Regions from separate parts of the Terribacillus jepli genome, predicted to be linked through region 2. Evidence: riboswitches for the same ligand, from Rfam matches in the RefSeq annotation. Region 2 holds a riboswitch; the other holds the start of a gene.

Region 1 (3,415 bases), on a different contig from region 2:
GACCTTGCCTTTGCTTCTTTGCAGGACTATGATGTTGGCGGTGGATATGATTCCGTATATGAGGGACAGCGTATCCCTCTCCTGGAGGATGTAATAAAACGGTATAAGGGAAAGACAAAGTTCCTCATCGAACTGAAATCGCCGGAACTTTATGACGGAGTGGAGGAAGCTTGCGCGGAATTACTGGAGCGGTATGAACTGGCTAATGTGCTGCATGAAGAAGTTATCCTGCAATCATTCAATTTCGGATCGGTCGCTTATCTTTCGCAGCTTCTGCCGCACGTGCCGCTTGGTGTGCTGACATCAAGAAGTGCAGATCTTACTAATCGTAAGCTTGATAAAATTGCTGCTTATGCAGATTATGTAAATACCCATTTCACTAATGTGACACTTGATGACACCTTGGTCGGCAGGATCCATTCACGCGCAATGCGTATCATGCCATGGACAGTCCGGGCGCCGGGAGAAGTTCAGCCGCTTATCCGTGCAGGTGTCGATGGTATCATCACGGATTATCCGAATTATGTGAGATGAGGAAAGGAGACCTTTATTTCAGGTCTCCTTTTGCGTGTCATCTATTCTGAACGAGTCGAAGTAGTTCGAATGCTCTATCTCCAGCAAGTGCTGCAAGATTCTCCCAGCACTCATCGCGCTTCAAGTCGAGTTCAACAATCTGTTGGGCTAAATCAAGGGCTTCCTGATCATATGCCACGTGCATGACGCTCCTTTCTGGTCTCTTATTTCACTGTTACGCTCAGTATACATATATCCAAATTACGATGCATCAAACGTGTAAGCGATGCTGACGAACTTTTTTATTGTTTGTTAGGTTTCCTAACATAACGCTGGGATGCTGGGATAATTTCGGTATAATATAAAGTAACAGCACATGGTGATGAGGTGAACAGATGAGTAATGAGCCTTCTTATAAGAACAGGAAAGTGATCACAATCGGCATTGTGAGCGAGCTGACTGGTCTGACCGAACGTAAAATTCGTTATTACGAGGAACGCAAGCTCATTTTTCCGGAACGTTCAGCGAAGGGGAATCGCAAGTACTCTTTTTCAGATGTAGAGCAATTGATCGAAATCGCCAACAAAAGGGAAGAGGGTGTGCAAACCTTCGAAATTCGCCAGCAGATGCTGAGGGACAAAAGGAAGGAAGCGGAACGAGAGAGCCGCCAGCAAATGCTGCGAGGTCAAATCAATGCCCGCTTTGGTATACAAAGAGAATAGATATGGTGTACTTATGTGTTGGGAGGCCTTGTACACAGTGGGCCGGATGTCTGTCATCCGGCTTTTTAACATTGCTTGGGAAGTTCAATACATGATTTCACTGCGTTTTGTGATTCCGCGACTGGTTCTCGATAATCTTTACCGAGGATGAATGGAAAGTGCTGCTGATCTTTGTTCATCTTTTCCGGGCTATTCGTTGTTAGGTGATGAAATGGACTGTCAATCCTTTTTGATCGCAAGTCTTTCACAAACAATCTCAATATATGATAATGGCCGTCCTATCCAGGGGGGGAGTTCGTCATTCAACTCAAGATTGACATGGAAAAGGAGCAGAATCCTGTCGTCTGCTGCAGCTTGATCAATCGTTTGTTTTAATCCAATGTAATCATGTTAACGTGAACCATACTGTCTGTGTAGCCAAACAAAATAGCTGCATTTATACGGTTCTCCCCCATCTTGCCTATAAGGCAACGAAACAATTTTTCTATAATTTTTGAAATTATATTGACAATGTTAAGATTGGAAGGTAAAGTAACAAACAGATCAACAACAAAAGTATAATGAAATTCTTATCAAGAGCGGCGGAGGAACAGGTCCTATGAAGCCCGGCAACCAGATCAGTGATCAGGTGCTAATTCCTGCAGACGGCGACTAGCCGTACTGAGAGATAAGAGAATTAGTGCATACATATACATGCGCCTCTCTTAATCCAGAGAGGCGCTTTTTTATTGTAGTTGATAACAGCGAAGAAAAAGGGGAGAGCAACATGAAAAAAATCTTAAGCTTTGGACTTATCGGATTATTAGCATTATTCTTAGCGGCATGCGGCAATGATAAATCTGCTGCCCTGGCAGATGACAAAATATTGGTCGGCGTCAGCGGCGGCCCGCATGAGCAAGTGATGGAAAAAGTACAAGAACTCGCTGCAGATGAAGGCATCGATGTCGAAATAAAGACTTTTAATGATTACAATACACCAAACAGTGCATTGGATGACGGAAGTCTGGATGCAAATAGCTATCAGACACTTCCTTTCCTGGAGGATCAAGTGAAGAATCAAGGTTATGAATTGGAAGAAGTATTCAAAACGCTTACGTTCCCGATGGGTATTTATACAGATAAGATATCTGATGTTTCCGAATTGAAAGAGGGCGACAAAATCGCTGTACCGAATGATCCTGCCAACGAATACCGTGCATTGAAACTCTTTGAGACAGCAGGAATATTGAAGGTGGATCCTGAGGCTGAGAACTCTGCAACGGCCAAAGATGTCGTAGAGAATCCGTTGAATCTGGAAATCGTTGAATTGGATGCATCCCAGCTTCCAGCCCAGCTTCCGGAAGTAGCAGCAGCGGCAATCAACACAAACTTTGCGATGGGTGCTGACTTGAATATCAATGATGATGCTATCTTTGCAGAGGAATCAGAAAACAACCCGTGGTCCAACTACTTCGTTGTCAGATCAGCGAACAAGGACGATGAAATCGTGAAAAAGCTTCAAGAAATCTACCAGTCTGATGAAGTAAAACAGTTTGTGGAAGATGAATTCAAAGGATCCGTCGTTCCAAGCTGGTAAGGGGGAATCACTATGATTGAACTAAAAAATGTATCGAAAACCTTTACCACCGGCAAGAAAAAGGTGGAGGCGTTGAAAGACGTCTCCTTGAAAATCAATAAAGGTGAAATCTATGGCGTGATCGGATTCAGCGGAGCAGGGAAAAGTACCCTGATCCGCTGTGCCAATTTACTGGAGCGTCCGACTGAAGGGGAAGTATTCATCGACGGTGTAGATCTAACCAAACTAAAGAAATCGCAGCTTCGTAAGGCTAGAGGGAAGATCGGCATGATATTTCAGCATTTTAATCTGCTGACGACAGCAACAGTATACGAGAATGTTGCCAGACCACTGAAGCTGAGTAAAGTGCCGAAGCACGAAATCAAGGAACGTGTTGATAAATATCTGAAAATCGTTGGCCTGGAAGAAAAGAAGCATGTCTATCCAGCCCAATTATCTGGTGGTCAGAAGCAGCGGGTTGCTATTGCCAGAGCACTGGCTCAAGAACCGGAAGTGCTGTTAAGTGACGAAGCTACAAGTGCACTGGATCCGAATACGACATCTTCCATTCTTGATTTGCTCCTCCGAGTGAACAAGGAGCTTGGCATAACCATCTTCCTGATCA
Region 2 (3,415 bases):
AAATCGGGACGTTCACGGAGCCTGTGGGCTGCTCTTTGTGTAAACCACGGATACACGCTGTTTCTAAATGTTGTTCTCCCATAAGATGACCTCCTAATCCAATCTTTCGAATGCTTGCTGCAAATCACCGATCAAATCTTGCGCTTCTTCAATCCCGACAGAGAAACGAAGCAGCCGGTCGCATATTCCCCTCGCCTCTCTTTCTTCAACAGGGATATCCGCATGGGTCTGTGTCATCGGGTACGTGATGAAACTCTCCACTCCGCCAAGGCTTTCGGCAAATGTAATGATGTTCAGGCTGCGAAGGAACGGATCGACCCATTTGCTGTCCTTGACCCGAAAGGAAAGCATTCCTCCCTTACCTGCATAGAGGACATCCTTCACCTTCGGCTCCTCTCTTAAATACGCCGCGATGTGTTCAGCATTGGCTTGGTGCTGCCGCATTCGGAGTGGCAACGTCTTCAAGCCGCGGATGAGAAGCCAGGCATCAAGCGGGGATAGTACCGCACCCGTACCGTTGTGCAGGACCGACAGACGCTCTGATAGCTCTTCGCCTTTACTCACGACGAGTCCAGCCAGTACGTCGTTATGACCGCCGATATATTTTGTTGCACTATGGATGACGATATCTGCTCCTTGTGTAATTGGCTGCTGGAAATATGGCGTCAGGAAGGTATTGTCGACAATCAACAACAGATTGTGTGCTTTTGCCAACTTCGCATACGCTGCAATGTCAATTTCCTGCATCAAAGGGTTTGTCGGTGTCTCCAGGAAAATCGCTTTTGTCTTATCCGTAATCAACGCTGCTGTGTCTTCCACTGTTCGAAATGGAGCGTAAATCGCAGTCACTCCGAATGAATTGGAATAGAAGTCGAACAGTCGATAGGTGCCTCCATAGATGTCCTCCGGTACAAGCAATGAGTCGCCAGATCGGAAAAGTGATAGTACGAGTTGAATGGCTGCCATACCCGAACTGCAGGCAAAAGCCCTATCTCCTTTTTCAAGCTCAGCGAACCCATCTTCCAGAACAGACCTGGTCGGGTTCTTCGTCCGGGAATAATCATAACCGGTTGATTGCCCGATTCCGCCATGCGCATAAGCAGTGGAAAGATAAACCGGAGGATTAACCGCGCCTGTCACTCCATCACTTCGATTTCCTAACTGTACAAATGTTGTCTCCAAGCTACTTCCCATATTGTTTCTCACCCTTCTCTTGAAAAAAAAAGAACCTTCTCCCCAAAAAGGAAGAAGGTTCAGTGATAACCGAATCAGCTTCTTATCTTTAAGGCGGATACCTTTTGGATTTAGCACCGTGTCATGACAGACTGGTTGCTGAGACATCATAGGGCCAATTCCCTCCGCCTCTCTTGATAAGAAAGTACTATTTATTTTTTAATATATAGTCATGTTAACATACAAGAAAATTCAGTCAATATTTTTTTGAAATTTTCCATCAAATATAAAATTTCTATTGAATTTCTTAGCTGGACCACATATCAAAGTCAGAAAATAGGATTGACACCCAGAAGTTTTCGGTCTATCCTTTTCTTTACAACTGATATTTCTTATCCAGATTGGTGGAGGGAATGGCCCTACGAAACCAAAGCAACAGGCTGCAGACCGCAGTACTGTGCTAATTCCAGGTGTTTGACACTGAAGATAAGAAGAGCGGAAGCTTAAAATGGGCCCTCTTCTGACGGAAGAAGGGTCTTTTTTTAAGAATAAATCCGATTAAATTCATTGGATATATCAAGATTATTACAGGAGGGTAATAGATGGAAACCATCAAGCAGGCACTAGCCGAAGTACATACGTATTTAGAAAGTGATTTCCCGGAAGTTGTCGAATGGAGACGTTATCTGCATCAGCATCCCGAATTGAGTTTTCAGGAGACAGAGACTGCCCGTTTCATCGCGGATAAACTGCGCAGCTTCGGCTATGAGGATATCCAAACGAATATCGGCGGTCATGGAATTGTCGCCGTACTATCAGGAAAAGAAGCAGGACCGACAATTGCCCTCAGAGCCGATTTCGATGCCCTGCCGATAGAGGATGAGAAAGAAACAGCGTATCGATCCAAGACGCCTGGCGTGATGCACGCTTGCGGACACGACGGTCATACTGCTGCTTTGCTTGGGACTGCCAAAGCATTGATCAAACATAAGGACAGCCTGAAAGGCAAAGTTGTCTTCCTTTTCCAGCCAGCTGAAGAAGTCCCGCCTGGCGGTGCCAAGGCAATGATAGAAGACGGTGCACTTGACGGTGTCGACTATGTCTATGGCGCTCATCTTAACTCTGCTGCCCCTGTCGGGAAGATCGGTGTCGGCGAAGGATTCAAAATGGCTGCTGTGGATAAATTCGCGATCACCATCCAAGGAAAAGGCGGTCATGGCGCAGCTCCTCAGGAGACAGTCGATCCAATCGTCATCGGCAGTGATATCGTAAGCGCCTTGCAGAAGATTGTCAGCCGCAGAGTCAGCCCGCTGGAATCTGCAGTGCTGACACTCGGTGTCTTCCAGTCAGGGAATGCATTCAATGTCATTCCGGATACCGCAAAACTGGAAGGCACAGTCCGGACATTCAATGCTGACATCCGCAAGCAGGTCAGGCAGCAGATAGAAGCAATCATTTCCGGGATTACGAGCGGATTCGGTGCCACTTATTCCATTGATTATTTGCATGGCTATCCTGCACTTTATAACCATCCAGAAGAAACTGCTTTATTGCAGCGGCTGTTCTCTGAACAATTCGGCGAAGAACAAATAATTGACCTTGAAACCGGGATGGGCGCAGAGGATTTCGCTTATTACCTGCAGGAAAAACCCGGCAGCTTTTTCAAAGTCGGCTCCCGCAATGAAGATACCGCCACACACTATCCGCATCATCATCCGAAGTTCGACATCGATGAGCGAGCACTGCTCATCACCGAGAAAGCATTCACGAAAATCGTATTCTCGTTATTGGGAAGCTAAGGGGGAAATGTCTTGAAAAAGAAACTCGCACTTATACTATTCGGCTTAGCGGCCACCATCGCCCTGTTCGGGTGCTCCAGCAATTCCAGCAGCGGTTCCGGTGCAAGCGGCGGCGAACCTGTGGAAGGCGGCGATTTGAACGTTGCGATGACAGCAGATCCTGACACGCTTGACTGGATGTATTCCGGCGAAAGCGCTGCGAGAAAAATCGGCTGGCATATCTATGAAGGTTTGTTCGCATTGGATAAGGATTATCAGGCACGTCCTTTACTAGCTGACGACTACACCGTCAGTGAGGATAAGAAAACATACACGATCACCCTTCGTGACGGACTTAAATTCCACAATAATCAGGGCGTAACTGCCAAGGATGCCAAAGCCTCGATCGAACGCTGGCTGAAAGTCTCATCCGTTGGTAAGATCACAGCGACACATGTAGATTC

Evidence for each region. Region 2 has a riboswitch for S-adenosylmethionine ahead of AB1K91_RS04315 (methionine biosynthesis PLP-dependent protein). Riboswitches for the same ligand answer to the same signal wherever they lie in the genome.
Region 1: another riboswitch for S-adenosylmethionine. It lies ahead of AB1K91_RS12110 (MetQ/NlpA family ABC transporter substrate-binding protein); the one in region 2 lies ahead of AB1K91_RS04315 (methionine biosynthesis PLP-dependent protein).

The regions. Positions count from the first base shown of each region.
Region 1 covers NZ_JBFEGH010000010.1:34,841-38,255, forward strand. The annotation lists gene AB1K91_RS12095 (glycerophosphodiester phosphodiesterase) at 1-534, shown strand, start outside; gene AB1K91_RS12100 (hypothetical protein) at 572-712, opposite strand; gene AB1K91_RS12105 (MerR family transcriptional regulator) at 909-1,235, shown strand; SAM riboswitch class I at 1,802-1,909, shown strand; gene AB1K91_RS12110 (MetQ/NlpA family ABC transporter substrate-binding protein) at 2,002-2,811, shown strand; gene AB1K91_RS12115 (methionine ABC transporter ATP-binding protein) at 2,824-3,415, shown strand, end outside.
Region 2 covers NZ_JBFEGH010000003.1:28,903-32,317, reverse strand. The annotation lists gene AB1K91_RS04320 (aminotransferase class I/II-fold pyridoxal phosphate-dependent enzyme) at 1-82, opposite strand, end outside; gene AB1K91_RS04315 (methionine biosynthesis PLP-dependent protein) at 94-1,194, opposite strand; SAM riboswitch class I at 1,274-1,377, opposite strand; SAM riboswitch class I at 1,563-1,666, shown strand; gene AB1K91_RS04310 (M20 metallopeptidase family protein) at 1,776-2,972, shown strand; gene AB1K91_RS04305 (ABC transporter substrate-binding protein) at 2,985-3,415, shown strand, end outside.